DNA from 2 places in the Arthrobacter dokdonensis genome. Region 2 is predicted to be linked to the other one. Evidence: riboswitches for the same ligand, from Rfam matches in the RefSeq annotation. Region 2 holds a riboswitch; the other holds the start of a gene.
The links. A riboswitch is a leader RNA that binds a small molecule or an ion and turns the genes downstream of it on or off. The one in region 2 is predicted to bind cyclic di-AMP.
Positions count from the first base shown of each region.

Region 1 (5,583 bases), 230 kb from region 2:
GATCAAGGAGGTGCAGGCATTTATCCGCGACGACCTGGGCGACTTCCGCAGCTTCAGCCTGGACTCGCCGTCGAGCAGGCAAAAGCGGATCGACGCGCTGAACAACGCCGACAGTTAGTCAGCGGTGGGTGGCGAAGAAGTCCCTCAGCAGCGCCGCGCATTCGTTCTGGCGCACGCCGGGAAACACTTCCACCCAGTGGTTGAGGCGGCGCTCGCGGAGGACGTCGAACACGGAGCCGGCGGCCCCGGCCTTCTCATCCCAAGCACCGAAAACCACCTTCGGCAACCGTGCCAGGAGGACGGCTCCGGCGCACATGGTGCACGGTTCAAGCGTGACCACCAGCGTGCATCCCTCCAGCCGCCACCCGCCCAGTCGCTGCGCGGCTTCCCGGATGGCCACCATCTCGGCGTGCGCCGTGGGGTCCCCATGCGCCTCACGCTCGTTGCGCCCCACCCCCAGCAGGCCGCCGTCGGGCCCCAGGACGACGGCGCCGATGGGCACGTCCCCCGTTTCCAGGGCGCGGCGTGCCTCCCCCAGGGCGACGCCCATCCACCCGGCATGCAGGGCCGTGGCGGGGGTCTCGATTGGGTGCGATTTAGACATGGGGGACACGGCTCAATGGTAGCTTTTATCTATGCGCGTACTGGTTGCGGATCATCCGCTGATTGCCCACAAGTTGACCGTCCTGCGGGACAAGAACACCCCGTCCCCCATCTTCCGCCTGCTCACCGAGGAGCTCGTGACCCTGCTGGCCTACGAGGCAACCCGCGAAGTGCGCGTGGAGCCGGTCAACATTGAAACGCCCGTAACGTCCACGGTCGGCACCGGCCTGGTTAAGCCCACGCCACTGGTGGTGCCGATCCTGCGCGCCGGGTTGGGCATGCTTGAGGGCATGACGCGCCTGCTTCCCACCGCCGAGGTCGGTTTCCTGGGCATGGCCCGCAACGAGGAAACCCTCGAGGCCATCACCTACGCCGAGCGGTTGCCCGAGGACCTGACCGGCCGTCAGGTGTATGTGCTGGATCCCATGCTGGCCACGGGCGGGACGCTGATTGAGGCGTTTAAGTTCCTCTTTGACCGGGGCGCCGCGGACATCACCTGCATCTGCCTGCTCGCCGCGCCGGAGGGCCTGGCCCGCCTCGAAGCCGCCCACGGCGACCGCGACAACGTCCACGTGGTCCTTGCCTCGATTGACGAGGGCCTGAATGAGAAGTCCTACATCGTGCCAGGCCTAGGCGACGCCGGCGACCGCCTCTACGGGGTCGTCGACTGACGGACGTGTCTGGCGTGCCGTAACGATGCCGCCGGTTAAAACTGTGACGCGGTGGTTGCTGATAATCCGTGGATTTTCAGCAACCACCGCGTCACAGTTGGTTAAGCCCCGTGCCGGTCAGTACCAGCCGGCGGCGACTTCCTGGGCCCACGCGCCGCAGGGCGTGCCGTAACGGCCCTCAATGTATGTCAGTCCCCAGCGGATCTGCGTCTTGTAGTTGGTGCGGTAGTCGGCGCCGGTGCTGGCCATCTTTTCGGCCGGCAGCGACTGGGCGATGCCGTAGGCGCCGCTCGAGGCGTTTTCCGCCGACGTCAGCCAGCTGGACTCCTGCGTCCACAGGCGGTTCAGGCAGCCCATCTGGTCTCCGCCCCAGCCCTTCGCGCTGAGCAGGCCCGCGGCATACGCCTGCGCGCCCGCGGGATCGTCCACAAGCGCCGGCGCCGCAGGCTTGGCGGGCGCCGCGGCGGGCTTGGCTACAGGAGTGACGGAGTCCGCTTCGCTCTTGACGGCAGGGGCCTTGGCCTTCGCCTTGGCCACGGAGCTGACGTCGATGTGGGAAAAGCTGACAGCTATGTCCGACGGGGCGGAAACGGCCGACGGCGAGGCCGTCGCGCCCGAAACCAGGCTCGCCGCCGCAAGGCCGCCGGGCACATTGTTGGTGGCCGCCTGGGCCAGCCCTCCGCCGGCCAGCAACGCCGCGGCGACGGCCACAACGGCCATGCGGCGTGCGGGCCCACCGGTTTTCGCTGCCGAGGCCTCCTGCTTGAGGGTCTCGCGGCGGGACTGCTTGCGTGCGGGTTCGGCACGGCGCCGGCCGTGCTGTGGTGCTGAAGACATAAGGGTAGGGCCTCTCCACGCCTGCGAGGTGAGCTGTCGGGAACGGATGGGAGCATCCGGCCGGGCGGCGGGCAGCAGCTGCTGCACGGACTTTCGGCTTAACCCCAAGGGCTTCCATGGGTAGGAGGCCCGCAAAGATTGGGTCCCCCGTCTCTGCCACATGAGTGAACGGGAAATGGGCGGCGGCAGAGCTCGGCGAACCGTCCATTTGTGCCCAGGAACCGTGGGTGGCTCAGCGGGCACTCACCCCACGCTACAGAAGCCGGACACCCTTGTCACATTTTGGTAACGACCGTGGGCAAGGCAACATTTACTTAGCAATGCTAATGACCTATGCTAAATGACAGACCATACGTAACCTAGTGGACCCAGGTTGATACAAAAGATGACTCAAACCCCTGTCGGCACTGTGCCTCGAATCACAGCATCGGACCAGCCTTCCGTTGCCGCGGACCGAGCGGCTGGGGGCCACGGTGCTGCGGACGTGGCGGCCGGCACCCCGGCGGCACAGAGGAAGGTTGCCGCGGCCAGGCGTCCGGCCGGGGCGGCCCCACTCGCCGCCGAGCTGCGCGTGGCCATCATGCGGACTTCCCGGCGGCTGCGCGCCGAAGCCGCCTCCCGAGACATCAGCCCTGGCCAATATTCGGTCCTGGCGGGCATCCTCAACGGGCCCCTGACCGTCGGGGAGTTGGCCGAGCGCGAACAGGTCCAGGCTCCGTCGATGACCCGGATCGTCAACGGGCTCGAGGCAGCCGGTTATGTCACCCGCGGGGAGAACCCGCAGGACCGGCGGCAGGTGCTTGTCCACGTGACCGGGGCCGGCACCGCCGTCCTGCAGCGGGCCCGGTCCCGCCGGACGCAGTGGCTGGCGAAGCGCGTCGCGGGCCTGTCCCCGGCGGAGCGGGCCACCCTCCACGAGGCGGCCCGGATACTGCAGGAGATGAGCGCCAAATGAATTCCATGTTCCGCGCGCTGAAGGTGTTCAACTACCGTCTCTGGGTGACGGGGGCGCTGGTGTCCAACATCGGCACCTGGATGCAGCGCGTGGCCCAGGACTGGCTGGTCCTGACCATATTGACCCACAACTCCGGAACGGCCGCCGGCATCACCACAGGCCTGCAGTTCCTGCCCATCGTCTTCCTCGGCCCCTTTGCCGGCCTGCTGGGCGACCGCGTCAACAAGCGCAAGCTGCTGCTGTGCACCCAGACCGCCATGGGCCTGTGTGCCCTTGTGCTGGGACTGCTGGTGGTCACGCGGACCGTGGAGCTGTGGCACGTCTACGTTTTGGCCCTCCTGCTCGGTGTTGCCAGCGCGTTCGACGCGCCGTCGCGGCAGGCGTTCGTCTCCGAAGTCGTCGCCAAGGAGGACGTGCCCAACGCCGTCGCACTTAACAGCGCGTCCTTTAACTTGGCACGGCTGGCAGGCCCCGGCGTGGCCGGCCTGGTGATTGCCCTGTTCGGCACGGGCCCGGCCTTCCTTATCAATGCCGCCAGCTTTGCCGCCGTGATCTTTTCGCTCTGGCGCATGCGGGTCTCGGAACTGCAGCCCGTGGTGCGCGTCCCCCCCGGCAAGGGCCAGATCCGTGAAGGGTTCCGCTACATCCGCCAGCGCCCGGACCTGATGATGATCATGGGTCTGGTGTTCATGGTGGGAACCTTCGGCATGAATTTCCAGATCACCAACGCGCTCATGGCGACCACCATCTTCCACCTCGGCCCGGGCGAATACGGCCTCCTGGGTTCCGTCATGGCCGTCGGAACGCTTGCGGCGGCCCTGCTGGCCGCGCGCCGCAAGAAGATGAGGATGCTCTACATTGTGGGCGGGGCACTGGCCTTTGGCGTCACCGTTGCCGTCGCAGCGTTCATGCCCAGCTATGCCCTGTATGCGCTGGCGCTGGTGCCGGTGGGGCTGGCATCCCTGACCTTCATGAATGCGTGCAACACCACTGTCCAGCTGACCACCGACTCCGCCATGCGCGGGCGCGTGCTGGCCGTCTACATGGTGGTGCTGCAGGGCGGGACCCCGATCGGCGCGCCCCTGGTGGGCTGGATTGCCACCGCGTTCGGCGCGCGCTGGTCCCTGTGGATCGGCGCCGTGGTGGCGATTGCCTCCGGGCTGGTGGCGCTGGTCATGATGAACCGCCGGAACCACGTCCGGCTCCGCGACCAAGTGCGTTCGTTGCGGCCGTTCGCGGTGGCCCAGGCGCTGCACCGGTAGGCCGGGCTGCCGGGCACGGCACGGGCGTTGAGGGCAGAGATCCGCGGTGCGCAAATTCTTCCAAGGTACAGCTCTGGCGGTTTCGGCTGCGCCGGACAGCCCGCCAGAGTACCGATGGCGCGGGTTCGACGCCGGAGAGCCCGCCAAAGCTGTCCGCCCGACGAAGCGAGTCGCTCGGAGCGCGGACTCTAGCACCGATTCACGGGCAATAGCTGTACGCGGCCGGCCGCTTTTTCAGGCCCCGGACCGGCCCTCGGTTTCTCTTATGAACTAATTGATCCAATGACCGCATTTCACCGAACGATCCCACCCGGTCGACGGCAATATGGGGAATGCGTTCGACATCAACCGCTTTACGTACAAAAAGTGAGACAAATTGGACACTGTTGGCTTGATCACAAAAGCGGTCGATATCTCATAATGTGGACGTTTGGCCCCTTTGTTACTTGCGAGTTCCATTTATTACGTAGGACACTGAATTTGTGAACATCCACTCAGTGAATTCTGCAGCCGCAGCCACCGCCTCCCACAACACAGGCGCACGCCAACACTGTCGTTGTCGAATGCAGGCCTAGCACGCACCCCAAGTTCTAGGCATTTTCGGCCCGCAAGGCCAGCCCCACCCGGGCAATTCGTCCTGGCCTTCCAGGACACGAGGAAAGCATTCGCGCCGTGACTTACGGCCATACAGCGAGGTAGTTCCCATGTCAGTCGCATCCGGATACGTCCACATTTCAGTTCGCAACGCGGCCAAGGCCGTCGCCCGAGGCTCAGCCCAGGCGGCGCAGCTTCGTCCGGCTGGTCAGGACCACCCGTCCTACGGCAACCCGGCCGCCTACCGCCGTGACCCCGATTCTGCTGCCGCCCGGCTGCGCGCCGCCCCGGAGGCGGCCCCCATGACTGCGCCGACGCCCGTGATTGCCGGCAGCGACACACTCCGCGGGGTGAACCCCGACAACGTGGCCCGCGGCTTCGTCCTGTATGTGGGCGTCGATGAGGACACCGCCGCCGCCGCTGGAACGTCACTGGCCAAGCTGGCGCAGGACATCCGCGCCTACGCGCAGTCACTGGTCCCGCAGGCGCAGAGCTACGCCGCGGTGGCCATCGCGCCGTCGGACGCCGTGGGCAGCCCCCTGGACGTGGTCCGCTCCACCTTCGGCGATCCCACCGTGGCCGGCCGCCAGCGCCAGGAACCCGTCCGCGCGGCGGTCCCCGCGGAGCAGCGCCCCACGGGCGTCCTCATCGACCTGGCCCG
Region 1 covers NZ_CP029642.1:994,610-1,000,192, forward strand. Annotated here, with positions in the region: gene DMB86_RS04530 (DNA glycosylase AlkZ-like family protein) at 1-118, shown strand, start outside; gene tadA (tRNA adenosine(34) deaminase TadA) at 119-604, opposite strand; gene upp (uracil phosphoribosyltransferase) at 636-1,274, shown strand; gene DMB86_RS04545 (aggregation-promoting factor C-terminal-like domain-containing protein) at 1,392-2,111, opposite strand; cyclic di-AMP (ydaO/yuaA leader) riboswitch at 2,118-2,303, opposite strand; gene DMB86_RS04550 (MarR family winged helix-turn-helix transcriptional regulator) at 2,497-3,066, shown strand; gene DMB86_RS04555 (MFS transporter) at 3,063-4,328, shown strand; gene DMB86_RS04560 (winged helix-turn-helix domain-containing protein) at 5,033-5,583, shown strand, end outside.
Region 1: another riboswitch for cyclic di-AMP. It lies ahead of DMB86_RS04545 (aggregation-promoting factor C-terminal-like domain-containing protein); the one in region 2 lies ahead of DMB86_RS05445 (M23 family metallopeptidase).

Region 2 (5,583 bases):
GCCGCATGGTGAAACAAAGGGAGCCGACGGCGCGTCCTGAACGGCGTTCCGGGGATCCTGCGTGACAGGCGGGGGGAACAAGGGAAGGTTTTCCTACCTTGTATTAAGCAGGATAACGTTAGAGGGAAAAGGCCTGTGCCCGGAATCTCGCTCAACCCCAGGAGGAATCTGACGTGACAGATTTGATTGACACGACGGAAATGTACTTGCGCACCATCCTGGAGCTTGAGGAAGAGAACATCGTCGCGCTGCGGGCCCGCATCGCCGAACGCCTGCATCACTCCGGCCCGACGGTGTCCCAAACCGTCGGACGCATGGAACGGGACGGGCTGGTCATCGTCTCGGGGGACCGCCACCTGGAGCTGACGCCCGCCGGACGGGACAAGGCCACGCGCGTCATGCGCAAGCACCGCCTGGCCGAGCGGCTGCTGGCAGACGTGATCGGTCTGGACTGGGCCTACGTCCACGACGAGGCCTGCCGATGGGAGCACGTCATGAGCGAAAGGGTGGAGCAGCGGCTGTTTGAGCTGCTCGGCAAGCCTGACGAATCGCCGTACGGCAACCCCATTCCGGGCCTGGAGGAGCTCGGCGGCAAGGTGGCCCCCGTTTTTGCCGCCGGCCTGGTGACCTTGGTGGAGGCCATGTCCACCTATTCGCCCGAGCAGTCCGTCACCATCCACCGGCTCTCTGAGCGCATTCAGGTGGAACCGGAGCTGCTGACCCAGTTCGACGAAGGCGGCCTGCGTCCAGGAGCCAGCATTTCACTGGCCCAGGTGGGCGAATACATCTCCGTGCGCGTCCCCGGCATCGACGGCGCCCTCGAGCTGCCGCCCGAAGTCGCCTCGCACGTTTTTGTCGCCATGAACTAGGTGGATCGGGCCCTTTCATCGATGTTCACCGCGCGCTTGCCGCGCTTTTGCCGCTGGTGTCCGGGCGGATCCGCGTAAGGCGCTTGACGCCCAAGCCGCCGAATGTAACGGAACTATCACGGTGACCATTTGTACCGTATAGTAACTACCTGGCGCTGTAACCAAAGCGTTACCGACCTCTGACACCGAGCCTTGCCTCCAGAGGGTGGTTTGAGCAATTTCAGGCAAGGACGGGGGAACCACAAGCGGCGGACCGACCAGTCCGCCTTGGGGTGAAGCCAAGCCACCGCTCGCAATTCATCGATGCACCCTGTCATGGCAGGGACTGATGCGTGCCGGGGCCTGGCCGGATCGAAAGCCGCACTCTCTGATCCGAATCCGACAGCTAACTCCGCAGGTGCTTCTCAGAGAGGTTATTTGTGTCAGAGGTCAAGCAGCACGGGCGCCGCCGGGCGGTTCCTTCGCCAGCCCCGCCAGCAGTGTCCGTCCCGCTAACGCGCCGCGAAATGCTCGCGTCCGAACGTTCCACCATTGCACCCCACGCCACGCTCGGCACCCTGATGCGGACCCGCCTGGCCCACGGGGCCGGCCAGAAGGTGGGAATAGCCCTGGCCGCCACGGGTCTGGCCCTTGCCGTCACCGTGCCTTCCGCGACGGGCGTCTCACTGGCCAGCGTTGACACCAACCACGTGGCTGCCGCGGAAACGGTGGTCACGGCGGCGTCCGACGTCGCCATCAACTTTGACGCCCCGGCGATTGCCAGCGCGCTCAATCCGGACGGCCAGCTGAAGGAAACGCTGAAGGTCAAGGCTTCCAACGTCACTCCCCAGGCCGCCAAGGGTACGTTGTCGGCACCACTGAAGACGCTCACGCCCACCTCTCCATTTGGATCCCGCCTCAACCCGCTGACGGGTGCGATGGGTGAAATGCACACCGGGCAGGACTACGCCATCCAGTGCTCCACCGCCGTGTTTGCCGCGGCGGGCGGGACCGTCACCTTTGCCGGATGGCACCCGTACGGCGGGGGGAACCGTGTCGTGATCGACCACGGCAACGGCCTGTCGACGTCGTACAACCACCTGAGCTCGATAGGCGTCAAGGTCGGCCAGAAGGTCCAGCGAGGGGACCAGGTGGCCCTCAGCGGCACCACAGGAGCCTCCACCGGCTGCCACCTGCACTTTGAGGTCATCGTCGACGACCAGACCGTCGACCCGATGGGTTGGCTTTAGTCCCTCCACAAGGGGTTCCAGGTCACGACTTAGAGACACGACCGTGACCTGAACGTGACATTGGAAAAAAACTGCTGTACCGTCATAACCGCGCCAACTTCGAATCAAGCTGGCGCCTGTGAGTGGATTGCCTAGCTCTGCCACCGCTCACGGTCCGTTCGTATCAATCGTCTGGCAGGGGCGGGGGAACCATTATCGGGCTTCACGTGTGAAGTCCTAGGGGTGAAGCCGCGAAACATTCGCCAAGGAAAAACGTCCTTGCCCGAGTGTGGAGCGGCCGGGTGACTCCCATCCGAATCCGACAGCTTACCTCGCAGGCTTTGGGAGAGGATCCTTCTTGTCTTCAAACACTGCCCTTGGGCGCCACCGCGCCGAGGTTGTTAAGACCAGCCCGATCTCCGTCATCACGAAAGCCGTCAGCTCCAACGTCGGCGGTGTCGGACGCCAAGCCGCTGTAATCGCAGCAGCTTCCGGACTGGTCCTTACTTCCGGCATTGCAGCCAATGCCGCCACCCCCACCGTGGAGCGCGCCTCCGACGGTGGAACCACGCTCAGCCAGAACACGCATCTTGCCTCGGCAGTGACTGCGGCCTCCACCGTGAAGATCTCCTTCGCCACCCCCAAGGTGACCTCGACGCCGGCTCCCGTCGTCGAGGCTCCTGTCGTAGCACCGGCTCCTGCCGTGGCAGCCCAGAGCAGCAACGTTGTCGAGACGCCCGCTGCCGCACCGGCTGCCCCGGTTGCGCAGGCTCCTGCCGCAACCGTTACCACCACCGAAGCAGCTCCCGCACCTGTGGCAAAGAGCGGCATTGGCGCCACGATCGCCGCTGCCGCCCTCGCACAGCTTGGCGTTGCCCAGGACTGCACCATGCTGGTCACCAACTCCTTGGCCGCGGCAGGCATCCACTACCACGGCTGGCCGGCAGGCTACCTCTCCCTGGGCCGCACGGTTTCCCAGGCTGAAGCACAGCCCGGCGACCTCATTTACTACGCGGACGGTGGCGTGGGCATGGCCCACATCGCCGTTTACATTGGCAACGGCCAGGCCGTTCACGGCGGCTTCCACGGCAACACTGTTGTCTGGTCGGTCGACGTCGGAGGCTCCGCCCCCGTCTTCATCGCCATGGGCCACTAGGCAAACCGGCAAAAACCGGCAGTGCAGCACAGGGCCCCGTCCACCGGACGGGGCCCTGTGCTGTCTCCGTCGGCAGTGGCGGGTGGACGTCGGCAGTGGGAAGCGGACCTTGCCCGGCAGCACCCGCCATCGGACGCGGAGCCATGGCGTTTCGGGCGCGGTGCGGTGGTTATCTCCAACCTCACGGTGGGGCGGGCATCACCGGGGGCGGGCTAGCATGGGACGCATGGACAGTGGAAGCAGGGGCCCGTGCAGGCCGTGATCCTCGCCGGCGGCCTTTCGCGACGTCTGGGCGGAGAGCCGAAGGCAGGGCTGCTGGTGGGCGGGGAAACACTCCTGGCGCGCGCCGTGCGCACTGCCCAAGACGCCATCGAGGCTGAGCCGGGCGGCAACGCAGCCGGGAGGGCCGCCGTCGTCGGGCCCGTGGAGCAGCTGGCAGCCTGGCTGGGTCCGGGCGCGCCGTCCGGCAGCCTCAAGCTGGTGCAGGAGGACCCGCCACATTCCGGGCCGGCCGCGGGCCTTGCGGCCGGGCTGGCGGTGCTGGACGGCGTCGAAGGCAGGGTGCTGGTCCTGGCGTGCGACATGCCGGAGGCGGGCCGGCTCGTGCCGCTGCTGGCCGACGCCGTGGCCGGCTGCGGCGACGACGAAGGCGTCATGGCCGTGGACAGCGGGCGCCGCCAGCCGCTGGCGGCGATCTACCCGCTGGCGCCGCTGCGGGCGGCCGTGGAGGCGGCCCGGACGGCTCACCAGCTGGAGAATGCTTCAGTCTTCTCCTTGGTTGCTAGTGTGAACACCAAGGAATGTGCCGTGCCGGCGGGACTGGCGGCGGACATCGACACCTGGGACGACGCCCGCTTGTACGGAATCGACGCCCCGGTTTGAGCCGGCCCGGACGACCGGGACGGGAAGGGGCAGGACATGGACAACAACGACGAGGTTTTGGACGCATGGCTGGCAAAGCTGATGGCGGCCTTTGAGATTGCCGACATTGAAGTGGATGTCCACGCCGTCTTGAACCTCGCGGGGGTGGCAGCCCATTCGGTGGTGCGCCCGGCCGCCCCTCTGACCACCTTCGTGGCGGGACTGGCCGCGGGTCTGGCCGCGGGTTCGGGACAGGCCGGTTCCGCTCCGGCAATGGCCGCTGCACTGGGGCTGGCCAAGAAGCTGGCCGCAGCCGAAGCGCCCGCTTCCGCCGAATAGGGGGGGCAGGTGCCAGCCAACACCCACCCGGTGCGATCCGCCCACGCGCCGGAAACGCCGGACCAGCAGACTTCGTCCGCCCACGCGCCGGAAACGCCCGGGCCGGCAGCACCCGCAGCGGAGCCCCGCACCCTGCCGCACACCTGGGAGGAGGCCCGGGCGGCCGCCTACAACGTCGCTGAACCGTTGCCCGCCCATGAAATCCCCCTGGAACGGGCGGCCGGCCGTAAGCTGGCGGCCGACATCGTCGCCCTTCATCCGATGCCGCACTACGCCTCGTCCGCCATGGACGGCTGGGCGGTCGCGGGCAGCCCGCCGTGGATCCTGACCGAGCCCGGCCGCCGCCTCTCGCCCGGACAGGCCGTACCGATCGTCACCGGCGGCCTGCTCCCGCAAGGCGCCAAGTCCGTCCTGCGCAGTGAAGCCGGGCTGCTCTCCACGGACGACGACGGCCTGCCCGTCCTGGTGCGCGGCGGCGCCGCCCGTCCGGGCGAACCAAAAAACGGCCAGCACATCCGTCCCGCCGGACAGGAGGCGGCGGAGGGTGAGCTCCTGGTGAAAGCCGGTGTCACGCTGAATCCCGCGCACCTGTCGCTGGCGGCGCTGGGTGGACTGGACGACGTGTCCGTGCTGGGACGTCCGGCCGTGCAGCTGGTGCTGACCGGCGACGAGGTGGTTCAGTCCGGACTTCCCACGCCCGGCCACGTCCGGGACGCCTTTACCCCGCAGCTGGGCGGCGTCGTCGAACTTCTGGGCGGCACGGTCGTGGGGCTGCGCCGCGCCGCGGACAATTTGGAGGCCACGCTCGAGGCGCTGGCCGACACGGAAGGCAACCCGGCCGACGTCGTCATCACCACGGGGGCCACGGGGCGCTCCAGCGCGGACTTCCTCCGGCCGGCCATCGCACGGATGGGCGGCACCTTCCATATCGACGGCGTCGCCATGCGTCCTGGGCATCCGAGCCTGCTGGCGGAGTTTCCGGACGGCCGCTTCCTGGTAGGACTGCCGGGCAACCCGCTGGCCGCCATGATTGCCCTGCTCACCATCGGCGCTCCGCTGCTGGCCAGACTGGGCGCCGCACCTCTGCCCGCCACGTTCGAGGTAGCCTGCGGATCGCCCATCAAGGAGTATCACGGGCCCACCCGGCTCA
Region 2 covers NZ_CP029642.1:1,226,038-1,231,620, forward strand. Annotated here, with positions in the region: gene DMB86_RS05440 (metal-dependent transcriptional regulator) at 174-869, shown strand; cyclic di-AMP (ydaO/yuaA leader) riboswitch at 1,073-1,286, shown strand; gene DMB86_RS05445 (M23 family metallopeptidase) at 1,376-2,098, shown strand; cyclic di-AMP (ydaO/yuaA leader) riboswitch at 2,257-2,432, shown strand; gene DMB86_RS05450 (NlpC/P60 family protein) at 2,436-3,233, shown strand; gene mobA (molybdenum cofactor guanylyltransferase) at 3,483-4,115, shown strand; gene DMB86_RS05460 (DUF6457 domain-containing protein) at 4,152-4,433, shown strand; gene DMB86_RS05465 (molybdopterin molybdotransferase MoeA) at 4,443-5,583, shown strand, end outside.